3 regions of the Pseudoalteromonas sp. SR45-1 genome follow, and region 1 is predicted to be linked to each of the others. Evidence: predicted binding sites of a transcription regulator. Region 1 holds the regulator's gene; each other region holds the start of a gene.
The links. The regulator sigma-54, encoded in region 1, starts transcription at its own class of promoters, with help from an activator protein. The targets are predictions, from matches to a motif close to GTTGGCACGNNNNTNGNNT.
Positions count from the first base shown of each region.

Region 2: H5089_RS01820 (EF-hand domain-containing protein) is a predicted target of sigma-54. The motif match lies at 1,815-1,833, and genes of this name have one in related genera.
Region 3: H5089_RS16085 (flagellar basal body rod protein FlgF) is a predicted target of sigma-54. The motif match lies at 3,165-3,183, and genes of this name have one in related genera.

Region 1 is NZ_JACJDR010000002.1:66,134-71,554, forward strand. It holds gene rapZ (RNase adapter RapZ) at 1-323, opposite strand, end outside; gene ptsN (PTS IIA-like nitrogen regulatory protein PtsN) at 342-794, opposite strand; gene hpf (ribosome hibernation promoting factor) at 799-1,086, opposite strand; gene H5089_RS02705 (RNA polymerase factor sigma-54) at 1,113-2,612, opposite strand; gene lptB (LPS export ABC transporter ATP-binding protein) at 2,682-3,407, opposite strand; gene lptA (lipopolysaccharide transport periplasmic protein LptA) at 3,404-3,949, opposite strand; gene lptC (LPS export ABC transporter periplasmic protein LptC) at 3,939-4,493, opposite strand; gene kdsC (3-deoxy-manno-octulosonate-8-phosphatase KdsC) at 4,490-5,041, opposite strand; gene H5089_RS02730 (KpsF/GutQ family sugar-phosphate isomerase) at 5,042-5,421, opposite strand, start outside.
Region 2 is NZ_JACJDR010000001.1:414,958-420,378, forward strand. It holds gene rluB (23S rRNA pseudouridine(2605) synthase RluB) at 1-513, opposite strand, end outside; gene scpB (SMC-Scp complex subunit ScpB) at 510-1,100, opposite strand; gene H5089_RS01820 (EF-hand domain-containing protein) at 1,252-1,773, opposite strand; gene H5089_RS01825 (exonuclease III) at 2,001-2,432, opposite strand; gene xthA (exodeoxyribonuclease III) at 2,673-3,479, shown strand; gene H5089_RS01835 (energy-coupling factor ABC transporter permease) at 3,485-4,132, shown strand; gene H5089_RS01840 (putative RNA methyltransferase) at 4,129-4,944, shown strand; gene yfbV (terminus macrodomain insulation protein YfbV) at 4,941-5,387, opposite strand.
Region 3 is NZ_JACJDR010000017.1:10,409-15,829, reverse strand. It holds gene H5089_RS16100 (flagellar basal body P-ring protein FlgI) at 1-863, opposite strand, end outside; gene flgH (flagellar basal body L-ring protein FlgH) at 875-1,558, opposite strand; gene flgG (flagellar basal-body rod protein FlgG) at 1,575-2,363, opposite strand; gene H5089_RS16085 (flagellar basal body rod protein FlgF) at 2,385-3,128, opposite strand; gene flgE (flagellar hook protein FlgE) at 3,286-4,656, opposite strand; gene H5089_RS16075 (flagellar hook assembly protein FlgD) at 4,717-5,397, opposite strand; gene flgC (flagellar basal body rod protein FlgC) at 5,411-5,421, opposite strand, start outside.

The sequences.
Region 1 (5,421 bases):
TCTATTGATAGTGGGTGTAATCTGCGTGTTTCAGAAAAGCGTTTGATCAATGTCTGATCGTCACTATCTAAATAAAATAACGTAGGGTTTGCAAAGCCTGGTAAGTATTCAAGAATATCGTTAAATTCATCTTGTTCTTTAGGTATGTTGCGCACATCTATGCTAACAGCAATTTTATCGTAGCTATCAGACACACTGCGAACTAATGAAGGTAGTAGGTTTACTGGAATATTATCTACGCAATAATAACCTAAATCTTCTACAACGCGCAAAGCAACCGACTTTCCAGAACCAGAACGGCCGCTTATGATAATTAACTCCATTTAACACCCTTTATAAAACTATGATTGATCGACAATAACTTGGTAAAGCTCAGTATCAGATTTTGCACTGCGTAACTGTTTACAAAAATCTTTGTTGTTTAGTTTATCAGCAATGGTTGCTAGAGTCTTTAAGTGCTGCTGGTTATCGCCATCTGGTACGATGAGTGCGACAAAAATATCAACAGGGCGATTATCGATTGCATCAAAGTTTATTGGAGTTTCGCTAACGAGCACTAAAGCCAAAGGCTCTTCTGCACCGCTCATTCTTCCATGAGGAATAGCAATGCCACGTCCTATACCTGTACTACCTAATTTCTCTCTGCTCATTAAAGCATTAAGAATATCTTGTTGCGGTAAATACGGAAGTTTGTCGTGAGCAAGTTCGCTAATGAACTCTAAAATTCTTTTTTTGCTATTAAAAAGGACCGCAGCTTTGCTGCAGTCCTGGCATATAAGTGAACTTAATTTCATCATATTAGTGTCGAGCAAGCTTCTCTTTGTGTTTGATTACTTGGCGATCGAGCTTGTCGATCAACGAGTCAATAGCGGCATACATATCTTGATGTTCTGTAGAGGCAAATAGCTCAGCACCGCTTACGTGTATTGTGGCTTCTGCTTTTTGATTTAATTTTTCTACATCGAGAATGACATGAACATTATTAATATGATCAGAGTGTCTTTCAAGCTTCGCAAATTTAGTATTAATATAGTCTCTTAGTGAATCGGTTAATTCTACGTGACGACCAGTTAAGTTTAGTTGCATAAGCATTACCCTCTTAGTTTAGCGTCTTAAATCAGACTTTTACGCTGATTTGACGGTGGAATAGCAAGAGATTCGCGGTATTTTGCGATTGTACGTCTCGCTACTTTAATTCCTTGCTCAGCCAATATATCCGCTATTTTGCTATCACTCAATGGTTTTGCTGAGTTTTCTGCTGCGATTAATTTTCGGATAAGCGCACGTATTGCTGTAGATGAACATTCACCACCGTTTTCAGTACTTACATGGCTTGAGAAAAAATATTTAAGCTCAAATATACCACGGGGTGTATGCATGTACTTTTGAGTAGTTACGCGAGAAATTGTCGATTCGTGCATTTCTACCATTTCAGCAACATCATTTAAAACCATTGGTTTCATGGCTTCAGGGCCATGTTCAAAAAAGCCTTGTTGTTGCTTAACAATACAATTAGTAACTTTTAATAGCGTGTCGTTTCTACTTTCTAAGCTTTTAATAAACCATTTAGCTTCTTGTAAATGTGAGCGAATAAACTGGCTGTCGCCACTTGATTTTACAGTGCGAGACATTGCTGCGTATTGGCTATTAACACGAATTTTAGGCATGCTATCTGGGTTTAATTCGACAACCCAGCGGCCTTTAATTTTTTTAACTGACACATCAGGAATAACATACTCAGATTCTTCCCTTACAATAGTATCTGCAGGTTTTGGGTTGAGAGTATGTATTAGTGTCATTACTTCTTTAAGCTCTTCTTCTTTGAGCTTAGTTTTTTTCATTAATGTACGATAGTCGCGAGCTGCTAATAGATCAATATGCTCGGTTAAAATCATTTTCGTTTCATTAATATAAGGTGTTTCTTTATCAAATTGATTAAGCTGAATACACAAACACTCTTGTAAACTACGTGCAGCAATACCAACAGGATCAAACAGTTGGATGCGTTTTAATACCGCTTCAATTTCATCAAGTTCGACTTCGTTATCATCTTCGTTTTCTTGATTAAAGCTTTCTAAAATCTCTTCGCAGCTTAGTGTTAAAATACCTGAATCATCGACAGCTTCTACAATAGCAATAGCAATAGCTTCGTCTGTAGGGCTAAATGGCGTTAGTTGTAATTGCCACATTAAATACTCATGGAGCGTTTCAGTAGAGGCGCCTTGGTATATTGATTCGTCTTCAGGCATTGGACCTGATGAGGCTGCAGGAGCGGCACTCATGTACTCATCCCAACTGACATCCATAGCCATGTCGTCACTTAGCGTGTCTTTTGCAAGTGCTTCACCAGTATCTTGTTCGTATTCGCTCGGAGCATCATCAGCAGATGCGCTAACAGTTATGTCATCGGTATCAGCTTTTTGCTCGTTTTTACCAGCAGCGTCTTCGGAATAGTCTGCCTCTTCAACCTCTAATAGTGGATTACTGTCGAGAGCTTCTTGTATTTCTTGCTGGAGATCCAATGTACTGAGTTGCAACAAACGAATAGCTTGTTGCAACTGTGGAGTCATTGTAAGTTGCTGGCCCATGCGCAGCTGTAGTGATTGCCTCATGTATCTCTAACAATCCTTTTATGTTGTTATAATTAATACTAGCAGATGCTTAAAGACATGGCGTAAATGTTACAGCCTAAATTGCTCGCCTAAGTAAACATCGCGTACTGTTTTATCATTTAATACGTGTTCTGGAGTACCTGATGCAATCAGCTCCCCATGAGAAACAATGTAGGCTTTTTCACAAACATCAAGGGTCTCTCTTACGTTATGGTCGGTAATTAATACACCAATCCCACGATTTTTAAGATGTTCTATTATTTTCTTTATATCTAATACCGAAATAGGGTCAACACCGGCAAACGGTTCATCCAGTAATATAAATTTAGGATCTGCTGCCAGCGCTCGTGCTATTTCTACACGACGACGTTCTCCCCCCGATAATGCCATACCTTGGCTATCACGAATGTGTTGTATGCTAAATTCATCTAATAAGTTATTGAGCGTGTCTTCTCTGGCTTGTTTATTTAGTTCTTTGCGCGTTTCTAAAATGGCCATTAAGTTTTGATAAACAGTCAGCTTTCTAAAAATCGATGACTCTTGTGGTAAGTAGCCTATGCCTAATCTAGCACGACTATGCATAGGTAAAAGAGTAATATCGTTATCATCAATAGATATTTTACCTTTGTCGCTAGGAACAAGCCCTACAATCATATAAAAAGTCGTTGTTTTACCAGCACCGTTAGGGCCAAGTAAGCCAACTATACTGCCAGCTTGTACTTCAAGGCCGACGTTTTTTACAACTTCACGACCTTTATAGCTTTTTGCCAATAGTTCTGCTTTTAATGTGCTCATGGTTGACCTTTATCGCCTTTTTTACTTTTTTTAGTTTCGATCGGTACTAAAATTGTGTGAACGCGGTCAGTTGAGTTTTCATCTTTTTCGGCACTGATGAGCTGCTGCTCTATGTCGTAGGTAATGCTTTTAGCATTTATTTTTTGTCCGGCTTGCGATACTTGTGCATTACCAACAAGCGTTAAAAAACGCTTAGATACATCATAACGTACTTCGTCAGCACTGGCGCTCATAGTCGTGCCGTCTGATTGCTTTTCTTCAAAGTGCGCAGGGCTGCCTGTGGCAATTAATAATTGTTTATTATCACCAAGTTCATCACGTTTGTGTACTTCGAGGCGATCGGCTGTAATGCGGCGATTACCGTGAATAATCTCAACGTTTTTCTCAAAAATACCCACATTAGCTTTCAATTGACCTTCTTGCTTGTCGGCACTTATTGAAATTTGATTGGCAGCAGGTTGCGTGTTTTGCTCTGCAGCACTACTATTAAACGCTAGTATAAGTGTAGGAATGATAAGTGATTTTAATATTTTATTGGTCATAATATATGGTTCGCGTATGGTTAATTAGTTTTATCACTTCGGTTTTCAAGTCGGCTTCTAGGCCTTTACCGGTGATTTTTAAATTGGGTCCAGTGATAATGACGGGTTGCTCCGAACGCATTGTTAATAACTTTATATCAACCTGAATATTATCAGCATTGATTTTGTCTATCATGGCGTTATCGGTTAAATTTTTGGCAACCACATTACCTTCTAAAATTAATTGTTTATCTTCATATAATGTTGCTTCGTCTGCATTTATTTGCCACGTTTGTTGCTCGTTATATAAAGTAAAAATGGGTTTTTCAAAAAACGTGAAACCTAATTGCTGGTATAGCTCCATTTTAGCCGCAGTGACTTTGTGGCTAATTTTACCTTGCTCATCATAGGCTGTCTGTTTGAGCTCAATAGCTATGTAATCAGGCTTAGCAACAACTTCAGGCTCAGCCTGAGGCACAATATTTGTTTGTGTAAAATAAGGGTACCAAAGCCAAACCATACAGCTAATGAATAAAACGCTTAATATTATGCGCGCTGCATTCATGAACTAGTACCTTGTGTAGTCAATGCTTTACCATTTTCAAGCATGAGCAAATCGGTGAGTTCTCTCACAGCGCCAAAACCACCAGGCATTTGCGTTACATAATGTGACAAACGCTTAATAAGAGGGTGGGCATCATTTACTGCAACGGCAAAGCCTACTAACTCCATAACAGGCATGTCAGGACCGTCATCACCAATATAAGCAATTTGTTCATCGCTAAGGTTGAGTTTATCTTTTAATTCTTGATAGGCAATGAGCTTATTTTCTTGGCCTTGATAAATATGCTGTACGGTTAAGCTGCTCATACGTTGTTGTACTATCTGTGAATGACGACCAGTAATAACAGCTACTTCAAAGCCACTGTTTATAAGTGCTTTAATGCCAAAACCATCTTTTGTATTAAATGCTTTTAGCTCTTCACCTTGATTGCCAAGGTAAATACGGCCATCAGAAAATACACCATCAATATCGCATATAAGTAGTTTTACTTTTTTAGCGCGTGCTTTTGCATCATCGCTCAGCGGTTGATAGAGTTCTTCAAATTGCATTTATAACACTCCTGCTTTTAATAGGTCTTGCATATTTAATGCGCCAATAGGTTGGTTTTTCTCATTGACGACGATTAGGCCATTTATACGTTTACGTTCCATAATATTGAGCGCTTCAGCGGCTAAAATATCTTGCGTAGCTGTAGTGCATGACTTAGTCATAACAACATCTATTTGTGTTGTATGAATATCAATTCTTTGTTCTAAAATGCGACGTAAGTCACCATCGGTAAATAACCCTACGAGTTGCTGATTTTCATCAACAATGGCTGTCATACCTAATCCTTTAGCTGACATTTCTATTAGAGCATCTTTAACTGTTTGTGAAATATCAATAATAGGTGTATTTGCGCCGCTGTGCATAACATCTTTTAAAGTAA
Region 2 (5,421 bases), on a different contig from region 1:
GAATTTGGCTGGACCATCTTCAAGCTCAACACCACGTAGTAAGTTTTTAACCGTTTCATTGGTTACTTCACCAAATACACGCGCAGAGTATTCACGCTCTACTTCATAGCTTGGGTGCATCAAGCGGTTAGCTAATTCACCATCATTAGTAAAGAGCATCAAACCCGAAGTATTAACGTCTAATCGGCCAACCGCAATCCAACGCTCACCATCAATACGAGGAAGTCGGTCAAATACTGTACGACGCCCTTCTGGATCTTTACGTGTGCTTAACTCACCTTCGGGTTTGTTATACATAATCACACGACAGATTCTATCTGCTTTTTCTTCAATCTTTACAGTGTGCCCGTCAACACGAATCAAATCGGTTTCTTCAACACGGTCTCCTAACTTTGCCACTTTACCGTTTACACTAACGCGGTTTGCATCAATGTATTTTTCCATTTCACGGCGTGAGCCTACGCCTGCACGGGCTAAGACTTTTTGTAACTTTTCACCTTGTATAATACTCATTCGGATGGTTCTCTCACAGAAGGATCGCTCAATAACTGGTTAATTTTACTTTGCTGCTCTGTTGGCAGCGCAGGTAAGTTTTCAAGTCCAGTTAACGAAAAATAATCTAAAAATTGTTTAGTAGTTGCATATAAAGCCGGCTTACCCGGAACCTCTTTATGCCCTACCACTTTAACCCAATCTCTTTCGAGTAGGGTTTTAATAATATTCGAACCCGTAGTAACACCCCTTACTTGCTCAATTTCACCGCGCGTAATGGGCTGCCTATATGCAATAAGTGATAATGTTTCCAGTAAAGCACGTGAGTATTTTGGTGCGCGTTCTTGCCACAAGTTATTTAACCAAGGGCTTAAACTACTACATGCCTGAAAACGATACCCACTACCAACTTCAACTAAGCGAATACCACGAGTTTGAAAATGTTCTTGTATTGTATCTATTGCGTCGTTTATTCGCGCCATAGAAATAGCTAAATCTATTAATACAGTATCTTTAAGGTGGCGTTTACTAACAGGCTTATCTGCAACAAAAATAGCTGCTTCAATGATCTCAACTAGTTGTTCATCACTAATTCGCCGACCCGCCATACACACTCTTAACAAATAAAAATACACAGCCATCTATTATGACAGAACAACACCAAACTAGGAAAATATATCTACTAAATAACTAGATTTTAAATACAAAAAAGCCAGTGATTATCACTGGCTTCTAATTTACTTTTTAAAACAACAAATATTAGCTGTGTTTAATGGCTTCTAATGCATCATCTTCAGCTACTGCGTTACCGTATTTTTTAATGTAACCCATAAACTCGCTTTTACTGATGCGCTTATCTTGGTTTTTATCCATGTAACCAAAGTGATTTGAAATATCATCATCGTTACCTTCAACTACCGAAATATAGCCATTACTGTCGTTATCTAAGCTTGAAAAGCTGCTTTCAATTTTATCGAATTTAGCGATTTCAGCTTTAAATGCCGACTCACTTACTTCAGAGTCAGTGGCTACTTTACCATTGTTTAACTTCATGTAAGTGTTGAATTCTTTGCGGCTAATTTCGTTATCCATATTGGTATCAATATTTGAAAAATGGCCCCAAATGCTATCGTCATCAGCTTCAACTTTTGAGATGTAGCCATCGCTGTCATTATCTAAACTTGCAAAGTCACTGTCTATTCTTTCAAGACCCTGATTAGATGAACAAGCCGCTAGGCTTAATGATGCTAAAATAGTGGCTGCTAATGTTAACTTTTTCATAAGACGTATCCTTCGTAATTAATTAAATGTCACTTTAACTAATACAAATCCAATGCCAATAATAGTTAACTTATAAGAATCAATAACTTAATCTTGGTTGGTGCATTTATTGAACAGTTTCAACAAGTTAAGCTTGCAAGCTTTGCAAACAACCTTGTAATTTTTGCAAAAAAATACCCGGTAAAAAACCAGGTATCTCAATTTTAGTTATATAGTTCAGCTAATAATTAGATTGCTGCGTTTTGGTAGCGTTTAACAAACTCAGTAACGTTTTGACCATTACATTTTAATGAGTTTAAGTTACCAATTTTTTGACGAACAGGTGCTAAACCTTGTTTTAAAGCCGTCATACATAATTGAGTTTCTTGTTGAGCGTCTTTTGCAAATACTTCTACTTTCTCAACTGATGCGTTGATTAATGTCGTTTTTTTAGCAATATCGCGAATATCTTCACCATTACATAAAATGCTTTTAGAAAAACGAGATAAGTAAACACCGTGCTGAGCAGCTTCTTTACGAGCAACACTAAAGCCTTCGTTTGCGCTTAGTACACATAACTTAGACTCAATTTTATTATCTTGACTGAAGTAAGTATTGCTTTGTGCTGAAGCAGTTGCAGATGCTAATAAAGCAGAAGCTAAAAGTAGTTGTGTTTTCATGAGAGATCCTATTTGAACGAGCTAAACAAGTGAATTTCGCGCATTATATATTCAATAAAGTTAAGTTCAATTGAATTTTTTATTTATTAAAAAAATTAATACTGCATTTACAATGTTTAAACTTTACTCACCAATTGATCAACATTTGTGCAGCTATTTTCTCATTTCAGTCATGTTATGTACGCGTATTTACTGATACAATTTAATTCATTAAATAGATCCAATTTTAAGGTAAATTTTATGAAAGTGATTTCTTTCAATATCAATGGTCTGCGTGCTCGTCTTCACCAATTACAAGCAATTATCGACAAACATCAACCAGACGTTATTGGTTTGCAAGAGATTAAAGTTCATGACGAAGCATTCCCACTAGAAGATGTACAAAAAATGGGATATCACGTCTACTTTCATGGCCAAAAAGCCCATTATGGCGTAGCTATGTTATGCAAAAAAGAGCCTAAATCGGTCTTAAAAGGCTTTGCTACCGATACAGAGGAATCGCAAAAACGCATGATAAGCGTCACTGTTGAACAAGATAACGGTCGCGACCTTACCGTCATGAATGGCTATTTCCCACAAGGTGAAAATATTAATCACGAAACTAAATTTCCTTATAAACGACAATTTTATAAAGATTTGATGACACACCTTGAAACCAACCACACCCCCGATCAAGACGTCATTGTTATGGGCGATATCAACATATCACCCACCGATTTAGATATTGGTATTGGCGAAGTTAATGCAAAGCGTTGGTTAAAAACGGGTAAATGTTCTTTCCAACCGGTAGAGCGTGAATGGCTTGCAACATTACTTAATTGGGGCTTTAAAGACACCTTTAGAGAACAAAACCCAGAAACAGACGATCAATATTCGTGGTTTGACTATCGCTCAAAAGGGTTTGTAGATAACCGAGGACTTCGAATAGATGTAGTACTTGCAACTAATGAGCTTGCAGCACGCTGTATAGATACTGGTATTGACTACGAACTGCGCGGTATTGAAAAACCCTCAGATCATGCCCCTATATGGTCAACATTTAAGTAATTACTATGCTCAGCATAACAATACAAGGGCTACTTTGGGCCCTTGTAATTATTATTGCCCTACTAAGCTTTGATAAAAAAACATATAAAACATTGCTTAATACGCCAGCCCGTCAAACTGGAGTTCTTGCATGTGCGTTAGTGTTTGCAGTGCTTTGGCGAATAAAAGCAGGAATTTTAACGGGCCTTGATTTACACATACTAGGTGTTACCGCCGCTACATTAATTTTAGGTTGGCGATTAACGATTTTAAGTAGCCTACTTGCCACAGCGCTACTAACTGCATTTGGTCAAATTGAACTTGAACTGTTACCAGTACAACTGCTTATTGGTGCGTTTATTCCTATTTTACTAAGCTACCTTGGCTTTATAATTAGTTACCAGTATTTACCTCGTCATTTTTTTGTTTATATATTTGTTTGTGCGTTTATAACTGCAGGGTTTATAGCCTGTATAAAAATAGGCCTAGGTGCTTTATTTTACTTAGCTATAGGGCAATACAATTGGCAAGAACTTGCAGATAACTACGTTTATTTAAGTGCCATAATTTGGTTTCCTGAAGCAATGCTCAACGGCATGGCTATAACAATTATGATCACCTATCGCCCGCATTGGGTAAAAACTTTTTACGATAAGGACTACCTAGACTCATGAGTCTACATTATCAATGCCCGCTATGTAATCTCGCACTTTTGAAAGCTGATTCAACACTTCGTTGTGCTAATAACCACAGCTTTGATTTTGCCAAAGAAGGGTATATTAATTTACTGCCTGTGCAACAAAAAAATTCAAAACAACCAGGCGACTCCCTTGAAATGGTACAAGCTAGACGCGCATTTTTAGAGCGTGGATACTACCGCTTTTTACAACAAAATCTTAGCGATCTAGTCGGTCGAATAAGTGCGAATACGGTTATAGATTTAGGATGCGGTGAAGGGTTTTATACCCAAGCTATAGCAAGTAAAACAGACGCTATAGTGTACGGCGTCGATATTTCAAAATCTGCCGTTAAATATGCGGCAAAGCGCTACCCTAATTGCCATTTTAGTGTTGCATCAATTAGCCAAGCACCTTTTAAAAGTCAATTTGCTGATATACTTATTAGCGTATTTGCACCTTTGTTTGAGGATGAACTTGAACGTCTAGCTAATAAAAACGCAACATTAGTGGTAGCAAGCCCAGGCCCTTATCATTTAAAAGAGCTAAAATCGTATATATATTCAGAAGTAAACGAACATACTGAAATAGCCACGCCAAAAGGGTTTCAAAAAGCAGAACAGACTCTTTTAACAGAGCATGTAGCGCTTAGCTTTACTGATATTAAAAACTTAATAATGATGACGCCATTTGCATGGAAATTTAGACCCGAGCACTGGACAGCACTCGAAGAAAAAGGTGAACACAATGTCACCTTATCATTTTATATTACTCAGTTTACCAAAATAGATGATGGTATAACCCGCTAAAACTGCTCTTTAGTAAATGCTCTATCCATTTTTTCAAACATATCTTTAAGTAAGTTAGCAAGCTCCATATAACGGGGCTTGTTCTCACTTAACTGCGTTTGATATCCATTAGCCGCCATTTTAGTGTACAGCTCGTTGTACCATTTTTGCATCGCAGGATCTAAAGGCGTTTGCGCTCGTTTACCTAACCAAAATAAACCTTGTAAAGGTAACGATATAAAAAATAATGCACTCGCAATAGCTTGCGGTAAAAAATCAGAACCTAAGTAATTAAGCTGAAAAAACAACGTTAGCATAGCCAAGATTGGCATTACTGTAATGGCAAGCTCAGTCGCTCTAATCACTCTAAACTCTAAAAACAAAGGCGCAAGCTCTTTACGCATTGGCCATTTTTTACCATACAAACGGCCTGTTTGTAGTTGTGACATCACACTTTTTTGCATCATGACTCCTCACAGATACTGCTTTTAAATACAA
Region 3 (5,421 bases), on a different contig from region 1:
TGTTGTTCTGCAATTGTTACTGTTAAGCCACCGTGAGTTATAGCGGCAGGCTGAAGCTTAACGTTTTTACCAATTACAATTGTACCTGTGCGCGAGTTAACTATAATTTTAGCGGCCATATCAGCTGGCTTAAATTCTAAGTTTTCGAGTGTTGATAAGTACGATACACGCTGGGATGCATCGCGTGGAGCTATAACACGAATAGAAACAGAATCAATTGCCTGTGCGCTATTTGGGCCAACTAAGTCATTAATTGTTTTTTCTAGGCGTTTTGCCGTTGTAAAGTCTGGGCGGTTTAAATTAAAAGTAATGTAATCGCCTTGCATAAATGGGCTTTCCACGGCGCGCTCAACTGTAGCGCCATTTGGTATACGACCAACTGTAGGGGTGTTAATTACAACTCTACTACCATCAAGGCCTTGTGCGCCTAAGCCACCGACAATTAAACTACCTTGTGCAATTGCGTACACGTTACCGTCTACACCCTTTAAAAAAGTTTGTAGTAAAGTACCGCCACGTAAGCTGCCTGCACTACCAATAGAAGAAACCGTAATATCGATTGCTTGCCCAGGCTTTCTAAATGCAGGTAGTTCTGCATGCACCGCCACAGCGGCAACATTTTTAATTTTAGGGCTTTGAGTTGAGGGTAGCGTAATACCAAAGCTGTTCAACATGCCTCTAAAACTTTGTTGTGTGTATGAGTTTTGCTCGCCAGTGCCCGGTAAACCAACCACTAAGCCATAACCGACTAATTGGTTAGAGCGTACGCCTTCAACCATAGACACATCTTTTATGCGCTCAGCACTGGCGCTAAACTGCCAACCTAATAACACAACTAAACATAAAGCTTTAAGGCTATTCATGTTGTTACCCTCTAAAATGGAAACAGCGAACTGCTAAAGAAACGTGTAAGCCAACCAGGACTTTGCGCCTCTTGCGTTTGCCCTTTACCTGAGTATTGAATACGTGCATTAGCAATGCGGTTTGATTCAACCGTATTATCGGCGCTTACGTCTTGAGGGCGTACTAGCCCTTCTAAACGAATAAACTCTTCACCGGTATTAAGCGTTAGCCATTTTTCGCCGCGTATAACTAAGTTACCATTAGGTAAAACGCGCATTACATTAACCGAAATATCGCCTACTAAGCTGTTTGACTGGTTTGATTTTGAATCACCCGTAAACGACGAATCACTACCAATACCAAACTGGATACTATCGCCACCTATATTTACAGGTAGACCACCTAAGCCAATCACTGGGTCTAAGCTTGCGTCAGTTTCTTTGTCTGTTTCTGTTTTAGCGGCTTTTGTTGCTTGAGTAGACTCTTGCAATTTAACCGTAATTATATCGCCAGTACGTAGCGCTTTTTTATCAGAATATAAGTCGTTTGATGTATGAGTATTAAACAGTGAACCTGTGGCTACCAGCGGCTCTAAAATAGGCTCGGGGTACATAGGTGCGTAGTAAGGGTCGTCCTGCACTACCTCACTATTTTGCGTAGACATACAGCCACTTAAAAATAATGTGCCCGCTGCAAATAAAATAATATTACGCATAATTCCCCCTATTCTATTAAAGCTGTTGATTGATATAACTCATCATTTCGTCAACGGCCGAAATTACTTTTGAGTTCATTTCGTAAATACGCTGAGTTTCTATTAGATTTACCAGCTCTTCAGTCACATTTACGTTTGAAGTTTCGAGTGAGCCTTGAATAATACTACCTAACCCTTCAACACCAGGATTACCTTGTACAGGCGCACCACTTACAGCCGTTTCGGTATAAAGGTTTTGACCAATTGGCTCAAGACCCGATGGATTAATAAAGTCACTAATAGTCAGCTGACCAATCACAACGTTATCGGCTTGGCCTGCAACACGTACAGATACTTCGCCGTCTTGCGAAACCGTAATTGATTGCGCGTCATCTGGTACATTCATTTCTGGCTGAATAACGTAACCTGCGCCCGATGTCACAATTCGTCCATCGCCATCGGTAGTAAACTGACCATTGCGCGAGTAAGCAATATTGCCATCAGGTTGCAGTACTTCAAAAAAACCTTCGCCAGAAATCATCCAATCTAGTGAGTTTTCGGTGGTCAACATGTTGCCTTGCGTAAACTCTTTTTGGTTAGCTACAACTTTAGCACCCGCACCTAACATTAAGCCCGACGGCATTTCGGTATCTTGCGATGAACGACCACCTGGTTGATTAATATTTTGATAAAGTAAATCTTCAAATATAGCGCGGCTTTTTTTGTAACCTACGGTACTGGCATTCGCTAAATTATTTGAGATAACCGATATATCGGTTTGTTGAGCGTCTAGCCCCGTTTTACTGATCCACAATGCTGGATTCATAATCGTGTCCTCACTTTAAAGTTAAACTATGCGTAATAACTGATCTTGACGCTCGTCAATTTCTTCAGCTGTTTTCATTAATTTCACTTGTAATTCAAATTGGCGCTGGTGGCTTATCATGTCGACCATTTCGTGAACCGGATTCACATTCGACATTTCAAGCGAACCACTTAAAACTTTTACATTGGCAGAGGTATCTACTGTTACATTTGCTTTTGGTCTAAATAAACCGTCGTTACCTTTTTCGAGCTGTGAGCTATTTGCTTCAACAACTCTAAGCGTGTCGATTTCTTCTAAAAAGTTAGCGGGAGCGCCTTGTGGTCGAACTTGAATAGCGCCATCTTGGCTAAACCCTATTTTTTCGACTGGGACGGGTAAAATAACAGGTCCCCCTTCGCCAATAACTTGACGACCATGGCTGGTTACGAGCATACCTTGAGCAGTAATGTTTAACGTACCCACTTTTGTGTAAGCTTCATTACCGGAGGCATCTTGCACAGCAAGCCATGCGTTATCGCTCATTGCGATATCTAAGTCTCGCCCGGTTTGAACAATGCCACCCGATACCATGTTTGAACCCGGACGCTCTTGCATTGAAAATACACGTGTAGGCAAACCTTCGCCAAACGCTTGCATAGAACGCGCCTGGGCAAAGTCAGCTTTAAATCCTGTTGTATTTGCATTCGCCAAATTATTGGCTTTTAAAGCAAGCCCTTGTAGGCTTTGCTTAGCGCCAGAGGCCGCAATGTAGACCATTTTGTCCATAGTATCGACTCACATAAAAAATCTCTGAACTTACAAATGCAAAATAGGTGCCAGATTAAATTTGACGCAACATTGAGAGGTATTTAGAAGGGCTTACAAAGAGGACTTATAAAAAAGGCTGCAAAAATGCAGCCTAATATATTTAATGGGGTTTAGCTTATCGAATCTGCAAAATACTTTGCTGAATAGTTGAGTTAACTTCAAGCGCACGTGAGTTTGCTTGGTAATTACGCTGTGCAGTAATTAAGTCTACAAGCTCGTTTGTAAGATTAGTATTTGATTGCTCAAGCGCTGATGAGTTAATTCCACCAAACGTACCCGAACCGGCTTCGCCCGCTACAGGTTCACCTGAATCAATACTTTGCTTCCAGCTTGTATCACCCACTTGTGATAACCCTTGTGAGTTCGGAAAACGCACCATAGCCACTTGCCCTAGGAATGTTGAGTCACCGTTACTGTAAGAAGCGACAATTTTACCGTCTGTTCCTATATCAATTCCGGCTAAACGACCTACTGTTGAGCCATCTTGATCGAGTGCTTTTACTTCAAAACCACTTGAATACTGAGTTGGGATACGTCCAGCCGTGTTATTTTCATCGCGCCAGTTAAGCTCAATACCAGTACCTGGGAAAGTTGCACCATTGTCTAGTAATGTTGATAAACCAGCACCAGAACCCGCTGGTAGTAATATTTCATCAAAAGTAGTTGTATTTGTATTTGCCACACCACCTGTTGTTGATGGTAAACCACTTGAGTCAAAACCTAGGGTGGTCAGTGGTGTATAAGGTGTCGTTGTTTGTTCTCCACCAGTTGTGCCATCAACTACTTTGCCATCGAGAGTTGCATATACTTTCCAACTGTTATCTATACCACCTGCTGCGGCATCATCTTCTTTGGCAAAAAAGTATTGTAAAATGTGAGGTTCACCTAGTGAATCATATACTGTTGTTGACGTAGATGAGTTATAAGTACCACTGGATGTAGGGTCAAAATCTAGACCTGTTGGATCCGCCGTTGCATCTAAGTTAAACGACAAAAATACATTTTCGGTTGCGCGAGGAGAACCAGACGAATCAGGGATTTGAATTGGATCAGTTGTGCTCAAACTTACCGACGTTGTATCACCTGTAGATGAGTCAACAGGGAATGCTTGTAAAAAGTTACCTTTTGCGTCAACCATAAAGTTATCTTGGTTAAGCTTAAATGCACCTGCACGTGTATATGTTAAATCTTGCGAAGATAAATCGTCAGTCATCGCAAAATAACCTTCACCAGTGATTGCTAAATCAAGTGAGTTATTTGTAAATTGTAGTGAGCCTTGATGAAACTGCTGCGCAACCATGGTTGTTTGCACACCGTCACCATTTTTAGTCTTACCAGAGCTAAATACTGACGATGCGTAAACATCGGCAAACTCAGCGCGTGACTCTTTAAAACCTGTGGTATTAACGTTTGCAATATTATTTGCAGTTACGTCTAAATCTTTTTGTGCGGCAGCTAAGCCAGTTAATGCAATATTGAAGCTCATAATTCACCTCTAACCTGTTAATATTTAGCCTGCTGACAGGCGAAGTATAATTAAAATTTATTACGCGATTTCTGCGACGTCTGTCAACCTAACCGCACCTTCTTTAGTGTTAATAATAATGCCACTTGAGCCATTAATATTAACGCTTTCAATGTTCTTAAATGTAGCAATGGGTAAGCTTGAAAATTCACCGTCAGTACTTCCTTCTGCGGTTACTGAGTATTCACCTTCAGGTAAACGCTCACCAGCTTCATTTTTGCCATCCCACGCAAAACGTACCGCACCTGCTGGCTGAGAACCCATATCAATAGTTCTTACTAGCTGACCTGATGCATCAGTAACTTTAATTTTTAAGTTATCAACGGCTTCTTCTGCCACTGCAGAGCCTCTGGCATCACCTGTTTCATTTAAATCCAGGGTGTTTGACTCTAGTAAAGCTTGTTTGCCTACAAGTGTAGATGCTTGCAGTGCTGAATTAGATGTCATTGAAGAGGCTAAAGATTCAAAGTTAGTATTTAAATCTGTAATCCCTTGCGCCATCGTAAAGCTCGTCATTTGAGCAATCATTTGGTCATTATCCGCAGGGTTACTGGGATCCTGATACGATAATTGCTGAGTTAACAAAGAGAAAAAGTCTTCTTGTGTTAACGCATCACTCTCATTATCACTGGTAGCAACTTGTTGCTCTTGCCAGCGTATAGAGTCTAAATAGGATGAAGATGTACTAATATCGTTACTCATAACCTACCCTCGGTTACCGCTGCC